Regions from separate parts of the Bacillus halotolerans genome, predicted to be linked through region 2. Evidence: a T-box and tRNA genes for the amino acid it is inferred to sense, from the RefSeq annotation. Region 2 holds a T-box; the other holds one or more tRNA genes.
The links. A T-box is a leader RNA that pairs with one kind of tRNA and senses whether it is charged. The one in region 2 lies ahead of ileS (isoleucine--tRNA ligase), so its partner is inferred to be a tRNA-Ile.
Positions count from the first base shown of each region.

Region 1 (5,809 bases), 1.4 Mb from region 2:
TTTCGGAAAAATCGCCACACTCCTAATGTCCCCATTCACCATATTGGACAGCATAAAATCTATCAAGCGGTATCTGCCAGCAAAAGGAATCGCACCAAGCGACCGCTGTGCGGTTAAATCCTGAAGAGAATGCTTATATGTGGTTTCATCTATAACACCTAACATTTGATTATTGATCAACTGATTCTGCCTCCTCTTCAGTCATTAAATCAATTCTTTCTCTACAAATTCCTCCGAAACAAGCAGTACCTCCTGAATGTCTTTTTCAGATTTAATCACTGCGCCATCCGGAAGCACTAAGCCCTTGGGCACGATAGCATTCTCAATCACGACATGCTCACCGATTGTCACATCCGGCATAATCACTGAACGCTTGACCGTTGCGTGCTTACCGACGGTGACACCTTGAAATAGAACGGAGTGAGACACATTCCCATAAACAACACACCCCTCATTCACAAGTGAGTCATGAACCTGCGCCTCAGGCGAAATAAATTGCGGAGGCTGATTCGGATTGACAGAGTAAATCTTCCAATTGCGTTCAAACAGCCTTAGCTCAGACTGGTCTTTCAGCAAATCCATATTGGCTTCCCATAAGCTCTGCACCGTGCCGACATCCTTCCAATATCCTTTAAACGGATAAGCGGAAAGCTTCTTTTTCTCCTCCAAAAGCAAAGGAATGATGTCTTTGCCGAAGTCATGGCTTGAATACGGATTCCGGTCATCCATCTCAAGGTATTGCTTCAAGAGCGGCCAATTGAAAATATAAATACCCATGGATGCCAAATTGCTCTTTGGAAATTTAGGCTTTTCATCAAAATGTGTGATTATCCCGTCTTCATTTGTCTTCATGATGCCGAATCGGCTCGCTTCTTCCCATCCTACTTCAATCACGGAGATGGTCACATCCGCTTTCTTTTCAATATGAAAATCAAGCATTTTGCCGTAGTCCATTTTATAAATGTGATCGCCTGATAAGATCAGCACATACTCAGGATCGTACTGGTTCAGGTAATTGAGATTTTCATAAATTGCGCTTGCCGTCCCTTTATACCATTTCACTTCGGATGACTCGGCATAAGGAGGCAATACCGTAACGCCGCCATTGTGCCTGTCAAGATCCCATGCACTGCCAATGCCAATATAGGAATTCAGCTCCAGCGGCTGATATTGCGTTAAGATGCCTACTGTGTCTATGCCTGAATTCGAACAGTTGCTGAGCGTAAAATCAATAATCCTGTATTTTCCCCCAAAAGATACGGCCGGTTTTGCCATGTTTTTTGTTAATCCGCTGAGACGGCTGCCCTTCCCGCCGGCAAGGAGCATAGCCACACATTGTTTTTTCATTCATTTATCTCTCCTCTTTTTTTCACCGCCCGCATAATCGAAATGCCATAAGGGGGGATTGTCATTGTGATATAGCACGGTTTGTGATGAACAGCTCCAGCTTTGGCTGCCAACGGCTTTTTATTCAATTGACCTGAGCCCCCATATTTTTCATTGTCACTGTTCAACACTTCGATATATTGGGTAAGAAAGGGAACGCCAACATCATATTGATGATAGACCGAGGGTGTAAAATTACATAAGATGATAAGCGCCTCACCGTGCCGTCTGCCATACCGAATAAAAGAAAAGATTGATTGCTCCTCATTGTGGACATCAATCCATTCAAATGACTGAGCACGATGGTCATTTTCATAAAGGATTTTGCTTTTTTGATAAAAGCGGAGAAGATCTTGAGTAAAAACACTTGCTTTTTGATGCATGGGGAAGGAGTTCAAAAACCAATCAAGCTGTTCTGTATCTTTCCATTCATCGAATTGGGCAAATTCTGATCCCATAAAAATGAGTTTTTTTCCGGGATGAGCCGTCATATAACCGAGTAAAAGCCGATATTGGGCAAATTTCTGCCAATAGTCGCCAGGCATTTTATGAAGAAGTGATTTTTTTCCATAGACGACTTCGTCATGAGAAAATGGCAATACAAAATGTTCACTAAACGCATAAAGCAAGGAAAAAGACACAAGCTGATGGCAGTGCCGCCTTTGTTCAGCAGGCGTCTCCATATATTTCAGCACATCATTCATCCAGCCCATATTCCATTTAAAATGAAAGCCGAGTCCCCCTTCCTCAACAGAACCTGTTACTTGAGGCCATTCGGTGGAATCTTCCGCTATCATCATGACATGCGGATATGCCTCTCGCATTGTTTGATTTAGCTTTTTTAAAAATTCAACTGCATAGAGATTCGTATGGCGTTCATCCTGATTTGGCCAATACAGCATATTAGCCACGGCATCGACCCTAAAGCCATCTATATGATAGAATTCCGCCCAGTACAACGCATTAGAAATTAAAAAACTATGAACTTCCGGTTTTCCTAAATCAAAGTTAGCGGTGCCCCACAGCCAGTTCTCCCTGTCACGCTCTTTTTGATATTCGTAAAGAGGCGCTCCATCAAACATATAAAGCCCATGCGAATCTTTACAAAAATGTCCGGGGACCCAATCAAGTATGACGCCGATGTTTGCCTGATGGCATTCATCAACAAACCTCATCAAATCATGAGGCGTGCCAAATCGGCTTGTCGGGCTGTAATACCCCGTTGCTTGATAACCCCAAGAGCGATCATAAGGATGTTCATAAACGGGCAGCAGCTCGATATGGGTAAATCCCTGCTCTTTGATATAAGGAATAAGAAACTGGCCTAATTCTTCATAGGAGTAAAGCGTGCCATCGGGATGCTTCTTCCATGAACCAAGATGAAGCTCATAAATAAAAACCGGCTTTTCATATATCGTTTTAGCTTTCTGCTTCTTCTGCCACTTTTGATCATGCCAGCTGTACCCTGCAAGATCGTAAGTAAGAGACGCCGTATTCGGTCTTACTTCTGAATAAAAAGCATACGGGTCTGCCTTCAGCATGGTCTCACCGCTATTTGTCACGATTTCATACTTATATCGTTCCTTTTCTTTCAAACCTGGAACAAATAACGTCCAAATGCCATGATCATTAACTTTCTGCATAACATGAAGCTCACCTGACCAGCTGTTAAAATCTCCAGCCACTCGAACTTCTGACGCATGCGGCGCCCACACACAAAATTCATACCCGCTTTGGCCATTCAGCTCGCGATAATGCGAGCCAAACAGCTGATAGCTTTTAAACAGACTGCCTTCGTGAAAAAGATAAACATCATGTGCTGTTGGGCTGGCAGCGGCCATGTAATCATCCTTTCTGACATCATAGTTTTCATTTATATTATTTATTCGTAGAAATAAAAAAAAGCCCTTTCTAGAAAGCGCTTATATTTATTGACATAAAACTTCATTTTCTGAAGAAAAACAAAAGATATGGAGTTTTTTGTTGTAAATTTGATATAGAATAAAAAACAAAATCAGACGCATATCATATAGTTTTAGAAAACAAAAAAACCTTGCAGGATATGCAAGGTTTCAGGATGACCCGTACGGGATTCGAACCCGTGTTACCGCCGTGAAAGGGCGGTGTCTTAACCGCTTGACCAACGGGCCGTCATGGCGGAGAAGGAGGGATTTGAACCCTCGCGCCGCTTACACGACCTACACCCTTAGCAGGGGCGCCTCTTCAGCCACTTGAGTACTTCTCCATATGGCTCCACAGGCAGGATTCGAACCTGCGACCGATCGGTTAACAGCCGATAGCTCTACCACTGAGCTACTGTGGAACGTAAAAGTCATGGTATGGTGGGCCTGAATGGACTCGAACCATCGACCTCACGCTTATCAGGCGTGCGCTCTAACCAGCTGAGCTACAGGCCCATGACGATATAGAAATGGAGCGGGTGATGGGAATCGAACCCACGACATCAGCTTGGAAGGCTGAGGTTTTACCACTAAACTACACCCGCAATTTTTTGGGGCGATTGATGGGAATCGAACCCACGAATGCCAGAGCCACAATCTGGTGCGTTAACCACTTCGCCACAACCGCCAAAATATATATATTTGTAAATGGTGGCTCGGGACGGAATCGAACCGCCGACACACGGATTTTCAGTCCGTTGCTCTACCAACTGAGCTACCGAGCCTTATTATTTAAATGGCGGTCCGGACGGGACTCGAACCCGCGACCTCCTGCGTGACAGGCAGGCATTCTAACCAACTGAACTACCGGACCATTTTAATTAGTTGCACCCATCGGGCGCTCCTTATTTAAAAGGATATATTTGTTTGGTTGCGGGGGCAGGATTTGAACCTGCGACCTTCGGGTTATGAGCCCGACGAGCTACCGAACTGCTCCACCCCGCGATGATAAAATGTAAGAATATATATGGCGGAGGAAGAGGGATTCGAACCCCCGCGGGCTTTGACACCCCTGTCGGTTTTCAAGACCGATCCCTTCAGCCAGACTTGGGTATTCCTCCGTATTGTGGTGGACCTTGTAGGACTCGAACCTACGACCGGACGGTTATGAGCCGTCTGCTCTAACCAACTGAGCTAAAGGTCCTTTGGTAGCGGCGGAGGGGATCGAACCCCCGACCTCACGGGTATGAACCGTACGCTCTAGCCAGCTGAGCTACACCGCCAAATCATATATTGAAATCAAGTGGAGCCTAGCGGGATCGAACCGCTGACCTCCTGCGTGCAAAGCAGGCGCTCTCCCAGCTGAGCTAAGGCCCCAAGAATGGTCGGGAAGACAGGATTCGAACCTGCGACCCCATGGTCCCAAACCATGTGCTCTACCAAGCTGAGCTACTTCCCGATTTCATGTAGATCATGGCGCGCCCGAGAGGAGTCGAACCCCTAACCTTTTGATCCGTAGTCAAACGCTCTATCCAATTGAGCTACGGGCGCAAATTATAATGCCGAGGGCCGGACTTGAACCGGCACGGTAGTCACCTACCGCAGGATTTTAAGTCCTGTGTGTCTGCCAATTCCACCACCCCGGCATGGATGGTATAGTTGGAGCGGAAGACGGGATTCGAACCCGCGACCCCCACCTTGGCAAGGTGGTGTTCTACCACTGAACTACTTCCGCAGAAATGATGCGGATGAAGGGACTTGAACCCCCACGTCTGTAAAGACACTAGAGCCTGATTCTAGCGCGTCTGCCAATTCCGCCACATCCGCAACATATAAATGGTGAGCCATGAAGGACTCGAACCTTCGACCCTCTGATTAAAAGTCAGATGCTCTACCAACTGAGCTAATGGCTCTTCTTACAAGAGACTTGAATATTATATCATATAAAAGTGGTGCCGGCAAGAGGACTTGAACCCCCAACCTACTGATTACAAGTCAGTTGCTCTACCAATTGAGCTACACCGGCTCATATGTAAACATATTATGTATAGTAAGAATGGTGGAGGATGACGGGCTCGAACCGCCGACCCTCTGCTTGTAAGGCAGATGCTCTCCCAGCTGAGCTAATCCTCCATAATTGCACTAACGTGCAATTGCTTGGCGGCGTCCTACTCTCACAGGGGGAAACCCCCGACTACCATCGGCGCTGAAGAGCTTAACTTCCGTGTTCGGCATGGGAACGGGTGTGACCTCTTCGCTATCGCCACCAAACAATTTGAGAGTGTTCTCTCAAAACTAGATAACAGGTGTGACATCATTAGAAATTAGGTTAAGTCCTCGATCGATTAGTATCTGTCAGCTCCATGTGTCGCCACACTTCCACCTCAGACCTATCAACCTGATCATCTTTCAGGGATCTTACTTCCTTGCGGAATGGGAAATCTCATCTTGAGGGGGGCTTCATGCTTAGATGCTTTCAGCACTTATCCCGTCCGCACATAGCTACCCAGCGATGCCCTTGG
Region 1 covers NZ_CP029364.1:3,128,392-3,134,200, reverse strand. Annotated here, with positions in the region: gene glgD (glucose-1-phosphate adenylyltransferase subunit GlgD) at 1-180, opposite strand, end outside; gene DIC78_RS16125 (glucose-1-phosphate adenylyltransferase) at 205-1,347, opposite strand; gene glgB (1,4-alpha-glucan branching enzyme) at 1,344-3,227, opposite strand; tRNA gene DIC78_RS16115 (tRNA-Glu) at 3,465-3,536, opposite strand; tRNA gene DIC78_RS16110 (tRNA-Ser) at 3,541-3,631, opposite strand; tRNA gene DIC78_RS16105 (tRNA-Asn) at 3,635-3,709, opposite strand; tRNA gene DIC78_RS16100 (tRNA-Ile) at 3,727-3,803, opposite strand; tRNA gene DIC78_RS16095 (tRNA-Gly) at 3,819-3,892, opposite strand; tRNA gene DIC78_RS16090 (tRNA-His) at 3,900-3,975, opposite strand; tRNA gene DIC78_RS16085 (tRNA-Phe) at 3,997-4,072, opposite strand; tRNA gene DIC78_RS16080 (tRNA-Asp) at 4,085-4,161, opposite strand; tRNA gene DIC78_RS16075 (tRNA-Met) at 4,216-4,292, opposite strand; tRNA gene DIC78_RS16070 (tRNA-Ser) at 4,316-4,408, opposite strand; tRNA gene DIC78_RS16065 (tRNA-Ile) at 4,415-4,491, opposite strand; tRNA gene DIC78_RS16060 (tRNA-Met) at 4,494-4,570, opposite strand; tRNA gene DIC78_RS16055 (tRNA-Ala) at 4,592-4,664, opposite strand; tRNA gene DIC78_RS16050 (tRNA-Pro) at 4,670-4,746, opposite strand; tRNA gene DIC78_RS16045 (tRNA-Arg) at 4,762-4,838, opposite strand; tRNA gene DIC78_RS16040 (tRNA-Leu) at 4,848-4,933, opposite strand; tRNA gene DIC78_RS16035 (tRNA-Gly) at 4,948-5,022, opposite strand; tRNA gene DIC78_RS16030 (tRNA-Leu) at 5,031-5,114, opposite strand; tRNA gene DIC78_RS16025 (tRNA-Lys) at 5,125-5,200, opposite strand; tRNA gene DIC78_RS16020 (tRNA-Thr) at 5,238-5,313, opposite strand; tRNA gene DIC78_RS16015 (tRNA-Val) at 5,345-5,420, opposite strand; rRNA gene rrf (5S ribosomal RNA) at 5,443-5,558, opposite strand; rRNA gene DIC78_RS16005 (23S ribosomal RNA) at 5,613-5,809, opposite strand, start outside.
Region 1: it encodes a tRNA-Ile, which carries the amino acid that the T-box ahead of ileS (isoleucine--tRNA ligase) is inferred to sense. The anticodon was not compared.

Region 2 (5,809 bases):
GAATCGCATCAGACACGCGAACATCCGCCTGGTAGTCAACAGAAGATACCCATAATCTCAAAATGTCGGCGCCAAGCTGTTTCATGACTTTTGCTGGAACGACGACGTTACCGATGGATTTACTCATTTTGCGTCCTTCTCCATCCAGTGCAAACCCATGGCTGAGCACACCTTTATATGGCGCTTTTCCTGTTACGGCTACTGCTGTTGATAGAGATGAGTTAAACCAGCCCCGGTATTGGTCAGAGCCTTCAAGGTATAAATCAGCCGGCCGAACGAGATCCTCGCGTTCTTCAAGCACCGCTTGGTGGGAAGAACCAGAATCAAACCAAACATCCATGATGTCCTGTTCTTTTGTAAAAGTGCCGTTCGGGCTTCCAGGATGCGTAAAGCCTTCCGGAAGAAGATCCTTCGCTTCTTTTTCAAACCAAATGTTTGAGCCATGTTTTCTAAACAATTCTGAAACGTGCTCAATCGTTTCATCTGTGATGATTGGCTCGCCGTTTTCAGCATAAAATACCGGAATCGGCACACCCCATGCACGCTGTCTGGAAATACACCAGTCTCCGCGGTCACGAACCATGTTGTGCAAACGCTGCTCGCCCCATTCAGGAACCCATTTGGTTTCTTTAATGGCATCCAGCAGGTCTGATCTGAAATCTTTAATAGACGCAAACCATTGCGCAGTTGCTCTGAAAATGGTTGGTTTCTTTGTTCTCCAATCGTGCGGATAGGAGTGTGTAATGAATTCAAGCTTCACGAGCGCGCCTTTTTCTTCGAGCTGCTGTGTGATCACTTTGTTTGCATCATCATAGAACATACCTTCAAAGCCAGGAGCTTCGCTTGTCATCACACCTTTTTCATCAACCGGACAAAGGACGTCTAAGCCGTATTTTTGGCCAATGATAAAGTCATCTTCCCCATGTCCCGGTGCTGTATGAACACAGCCTGTTCCGGCGTCAGTTGTCACGTGGTCGCCAAGCATAACGAGTGAATCTCTGCCGTATAGCGGATGTTCAGCGATAATATTTTCGAGATCTTTCCCTTTGATCGTTCTTGTCACTTCATACTGCTCAAAGCCGCATGCAGAAGCTACAGCTTCAACCAGTGCACTTGCTACAACAAAGCGGTCATCACCGACTGCAATCACGCTGTATTCCAGATCAGGATGAACTGAAATGCCGAGGTTTGCAGGAATCGTCCAAGGCGTTGTTGTCCAAATGATGATGCGCTCGCCATTTTCAAGCACGCCTTTTCCGTCTTTTACGCCAAAAGCAACGTAAATAGATGCTGAGCGTTTGTCTTGATATTCGATTTCCGCTTCAGCTAAAGCAGACTCACTTGAAGGTGACCAGTTAACCGGTTTAAGGCCTTTATAAATATAGCCTCGTTTTGCCATTTCACCGAAAACGCGGATTTGCTGCGCTTCATATTCCGGTTTCAGTGTCACATATGGATTTTCCCAGTCGCCGCGGACTCCAAGACGCTTGAATTGCTCACGCTGACCCTCAATTTGCTTCCATGCATATTCTTCGCATAGCTTGCGGAATTCAGCTACTGACATTTCTTTGCGGTTCACTTTTTTGTTTTTTGTAAGAGCTGTTTCAATCGGCAACCCGTGTGTATCCCAGCCCGGTACATACGGTGCGTTGTACCCGCTCATTGATTTGTAGCGGACGATGAAGTCCTTTAAAATTTTGTTAAGCGCGTGGCCCATGTGGATATCGCCGTTTGCGTACGGAGGTCCGTCATGTAAAACAAATTTAGGGCGGTCTTTCGTCCGTTCCTGTACTAGACTGTAGATATCCTGCTCCTCCCATTTCTTTTGCATGTCAGGCTCACGGTTTGGCAAGTTGCCTCGCATCGGAAAATCTGTTTTCGGCATTAAGAGCGTGTCTTTGTAATCCATTTTCATTCCTCCACCAATTTTTTCAGAAAATAAAAAAAGCCCTCTCATCCCATAAGGGACGAGAAAGCTTATCTCGCGGTACCACCCTTTTAGAAAAAGCCAGGCTTACGCTTTTTCCTCTCGAGCATCGTAACGTGATGAACGTCCTAACCTACTGTGAGTTCAGAAAGGAAACTTAAGGGCTGATCTACATGATTCCGGCCATCCCGGACTTTCACCATCTCCGGGTCGCTATGAAGGCATGATGGAAACATGACTGTCCCTTTCAACCGTCTTTTCATCTGAATTTATGAACGTATTATATTCGACAAGCTAAGAAAATGTCAAGGTAATCAGAGAATTTATTCCTTTTCCTCAAACACAGCGTCGACTTCATACTCAAGCAAATGATCCCAATCATCATTTTTCAGAAGATCAAGCTGCGCTTCAATCAGCATTTGGAAACGTGTTCTGAACACTTTAGACTGTTTTTTCAGCTCTTCGATTTCCATTGCGATTTTTCTTGATTTCGATAAAGATTCGTTGATGATGCGATCAGCGTTTTTCTCCGCTTCCCGAACAATCAGCTTTGCTTCCTTTTGAGAATTGCGCTTTACGTCCTCAGCTGCTTCTTGGGCAACCAGAATGGATTTATTCAGCGTTTCTTCAATGTTGGCAAAGTGTCCGATTCTTTCATCGAGCTCATTGACTTTCGCTTCAAGCTCTGTTTTTTTACGGAGAACAATTTCGTAATCTTTTCTGACTTGACTCAGAAATTCATTTACCTCGTCTTCATCATATCCGCGAAAACTTTTTGTAAACGTCTTGTTGTGAATATCATTCGGCGTTAATGGCATATTGCCACCTCCATTTTTTACATTTCAGTACGGTTATCTAGTTCACATTATAAAACAAATTTCGCACAGATGGAGAAAAAAACTGAAAAACCGACTATTTTTGTCGTTCAAACGTGACTCTCCACTTGTCTTTTTTGGTTTTCCCTTCGATTTTTGTCAGGCTGCAGCGGCCAAAGCCCCTGATAGAGAGCATATCCCCTTCAGCAACCTGGTAAGAAGGGTCTTCAACAACCTTCCAGTTCACTTTTACGAGACCGTTTTTCACCAGCGTTTGTGATTTCTGGCGTGATTGCCTGCTCATAGAGGCGCAGACCGCGTCAAGCCTTAAAGAAGAAACGGTGTCATCTCTTATTTCGACATCTCGTGCAGGAATTTCAAGGTCTGACAAGTCAATTTTCTCAAGCTTGACTGCAGCTTTTCCGGCTTGGATAAGCTGAGCCGCAACAAAATCGGCTGTATCAGCTGAGACAATGATTTGCACCGCCGTCTCTGAAAACACTAAATCGCCAAACTTTTGCCGCTTCAGACCGATTCCCATTAACGAACCAAGGAGAGACCGGTGATCAACCGTCACAAATTTTTCAGCATAGCGAACGTCAAACGCCTGAAGCTCAAAATCCGATTCTTCCGGCGTAATGTACTCAGGATATAAAATGGCCCGTTTTCGCTCCGCTCTGTCATAGCCGCCGGAAAAAGCCAGTCCTACATCTGCCTGTCCCGTGACCGCAGCGAGAATGACCTGCTCCCGGGGATCTAAAAAGTCGGTCAGCTTCATCCGGTACTGCTCCTGGACAATTCTTTTCCATTCGAGCGCCTGATCGATAAAGGCACGCTCTTCTTTTCTGAAGTGCTGATAAATATCGCTCATCGTCTTTCCCTTCTATGTAAAGAGGCTTGGCTGCTGCCAAGCCCCCTATCAAACTGTCACCTTAAAACGCAATCATGCGATAAAGCCCCCACAAGCCGGTTGTTGCAAACCGCAGCACAAGAATGGCTACGATTGGCGAGATATCCAGCATTGCAATTGGAGGGATGATTTTTCTGAATGGCTCGAGATATGGTTCACAGATCGACGCTAAAAACCGTCCGACTGCTGTTTCCCTCGTACTCGGCACCCATGACATAAAAATATATATGATCAGGGCAAATGAGTATATTGTAATTAATAAGCTTAAAACCGAAAAAACTTGATAAAGGATCATCTCGCTTTACCACCTCTGATCGTCTTCAGATATGAGCTCAGAAATTGTGCCTGAAACATCTACGTTGTCAGGCGTGCATAGGAAAATATCTGAACCGATTCTTTGGATATCGCCGCCAATGGCATAAACGGTGCCGCTTAAAAAGTCAACAATCCGTTTCGCCTGGTCATGCTGTATCCGCTGAAGATTGACGACAACTGCCCGCCTGTTCTTCAGATGGTCGGCTATTTCCTGCGCCTCCGCATAAACGCGCGGCTCACTCAACACCACTTTAGAGGATTTCTGAACACTTTGCAAGCTTACTACATTCTGTTTGGCTGCTGGTTTACCAGCATTATAAGCAGGTTTTTCTTTTTGTTCCTGTTCTTCATGAGAATCCCGCTCAGTTTCAATATATTCGTATTCGTATTCTTCTTCATCCATTGAGAAAAAGTTTTTCAGTTTATTTTTCATACTCATTGCTGTACACCCCCTGTTTCATTTCCGACTAACGATGAGCCGATTCTAATATAAGTAGCCCCTTCTTCAATCGCGATTTCAAAATCATTTGACATGCCCATCGACAGTTCTGTACATGGAGCGTTCGGCTGTTTCAGCTCTTGAACCTGATCACGAAGTTCTCTAAGCGTTCGGAAACAGCTTCTAATCTCATCTTGGTCATCAGTCAGTGGAGCCATTGTCATCAGTCCGGCCACAACAATGTTGTCAAAGCCGGAAAGCTCCTGTATGAATGGTATCACTTCTTCTTTATTCATGCCGTGTTTAGAGGGCTCAAGCGAGGTATTGACCTGCACAAAGCATTGGACAGCACCTTCAGCCCGTTTTTCAATTTCTTTCGCTAATGAAAGCCGGTCCAGGGAATGAATATAGGAAACTGAATTGACGACAGCTTTTACTTTTCTTGATTGAAGGCTGCCGATAAAATGCCATTCCGGATTTCCTTTAATGATTTCCTGTTTGCGAAGCAGTTCGGCGTCCCGGTTCTCTCCGAGGCACTTGATGCCCGCATCGACCGCCTCCTGTGCTCTTTCAGGCGACACATATTTTGTGACTGCAATAACCGTAACTTCATCGGATCTGCGGCCCGATCTGTTACATGCTTCGTTTATTCGTTCGTTTATATGTCGTAAATGATCAACAACACGCAAGATCTTTTATGCCTCCTTCATTCCGATAAAGGACATCATCCGTCCTGTTTTCCCCTGATCTCGCCGATGGGAAAAGAAAAGTGACGGCTCACTTTCCGTACATAAACCGCTGACAGAAATCTGCTCATTTGCCAAACCGCTGTCAATCAGTATGAGTCGGTTCAGCTCTTTCAGGTCAAGCTGATACTGCCCCTGCCCCGCCTGATTCACGGCGCGATCTGCTGAAAACGGCAATGCGCGGACAGCATTCATCACACGGTCATCTACCGTATAGCGCGCACCGCAGATAGACGGTCCGACAACAGCGTATATATCAGAAAGCTTCGAGCCCTCCTGTTCGGTCCATTGCTTCACCATTTCTCTGCCAATCTGTTTGACCGTGCCTTTCCATCCGGCATGAGCGATCCCGACAAGCGATTTCACCGGATCGAAAAAGAATAGGGGCACACAATCAGCAAAGCATAATGCCAAAAATACATTTTTATCATTTGTATAGAGCCCGTCTGTTGCTTTAAAAGCTGAGTGATACTCACGGGCGCCTTTTCCCCTATCCCTCTGCGTCACTTTTTGGACGCGATTGTCGTGTGTCTGGTCAGCAAATACCCAAGACTGCAAATCAATATTAAACATATCGGCTATATATTCACGATTTTTAACCACATCTGCATCTTTGTCATGAACGTGCAATCCTGTATTTAACGACTCAAAAGGTTT
Region 2 covers NZ_CP029364.1:370,887-376,695, forward strand. Annotated here, with positions in the region: gene ileS (isoleucine--tRNA ligase) at 1-1,909, opposite strand, end outside; T-box leader at 1,961-2,188, opposite strand; gene divIVA (septum site-determining protein DivIVA) at 2,251-2,745, opposite strand; gene DIC78_RS01665 (YlmH family RNA-binding protein) at 2,840-3,613, opposite strand; gene DIC78_RS01670 (YggT family protein) at 3,675-3,947, opposite strand; gene sepF (cell division protein SepF) at 3,954-4,406, opposite strand; gene DIC78_RS01680 (YggS family pyridoxal phosphate-dependent enzyme) at 4,403-5,095, opposite strand; gene pgeF (peptidoglycan editing factor PgeF) at 5,102-5,809, opposite strand, start outside.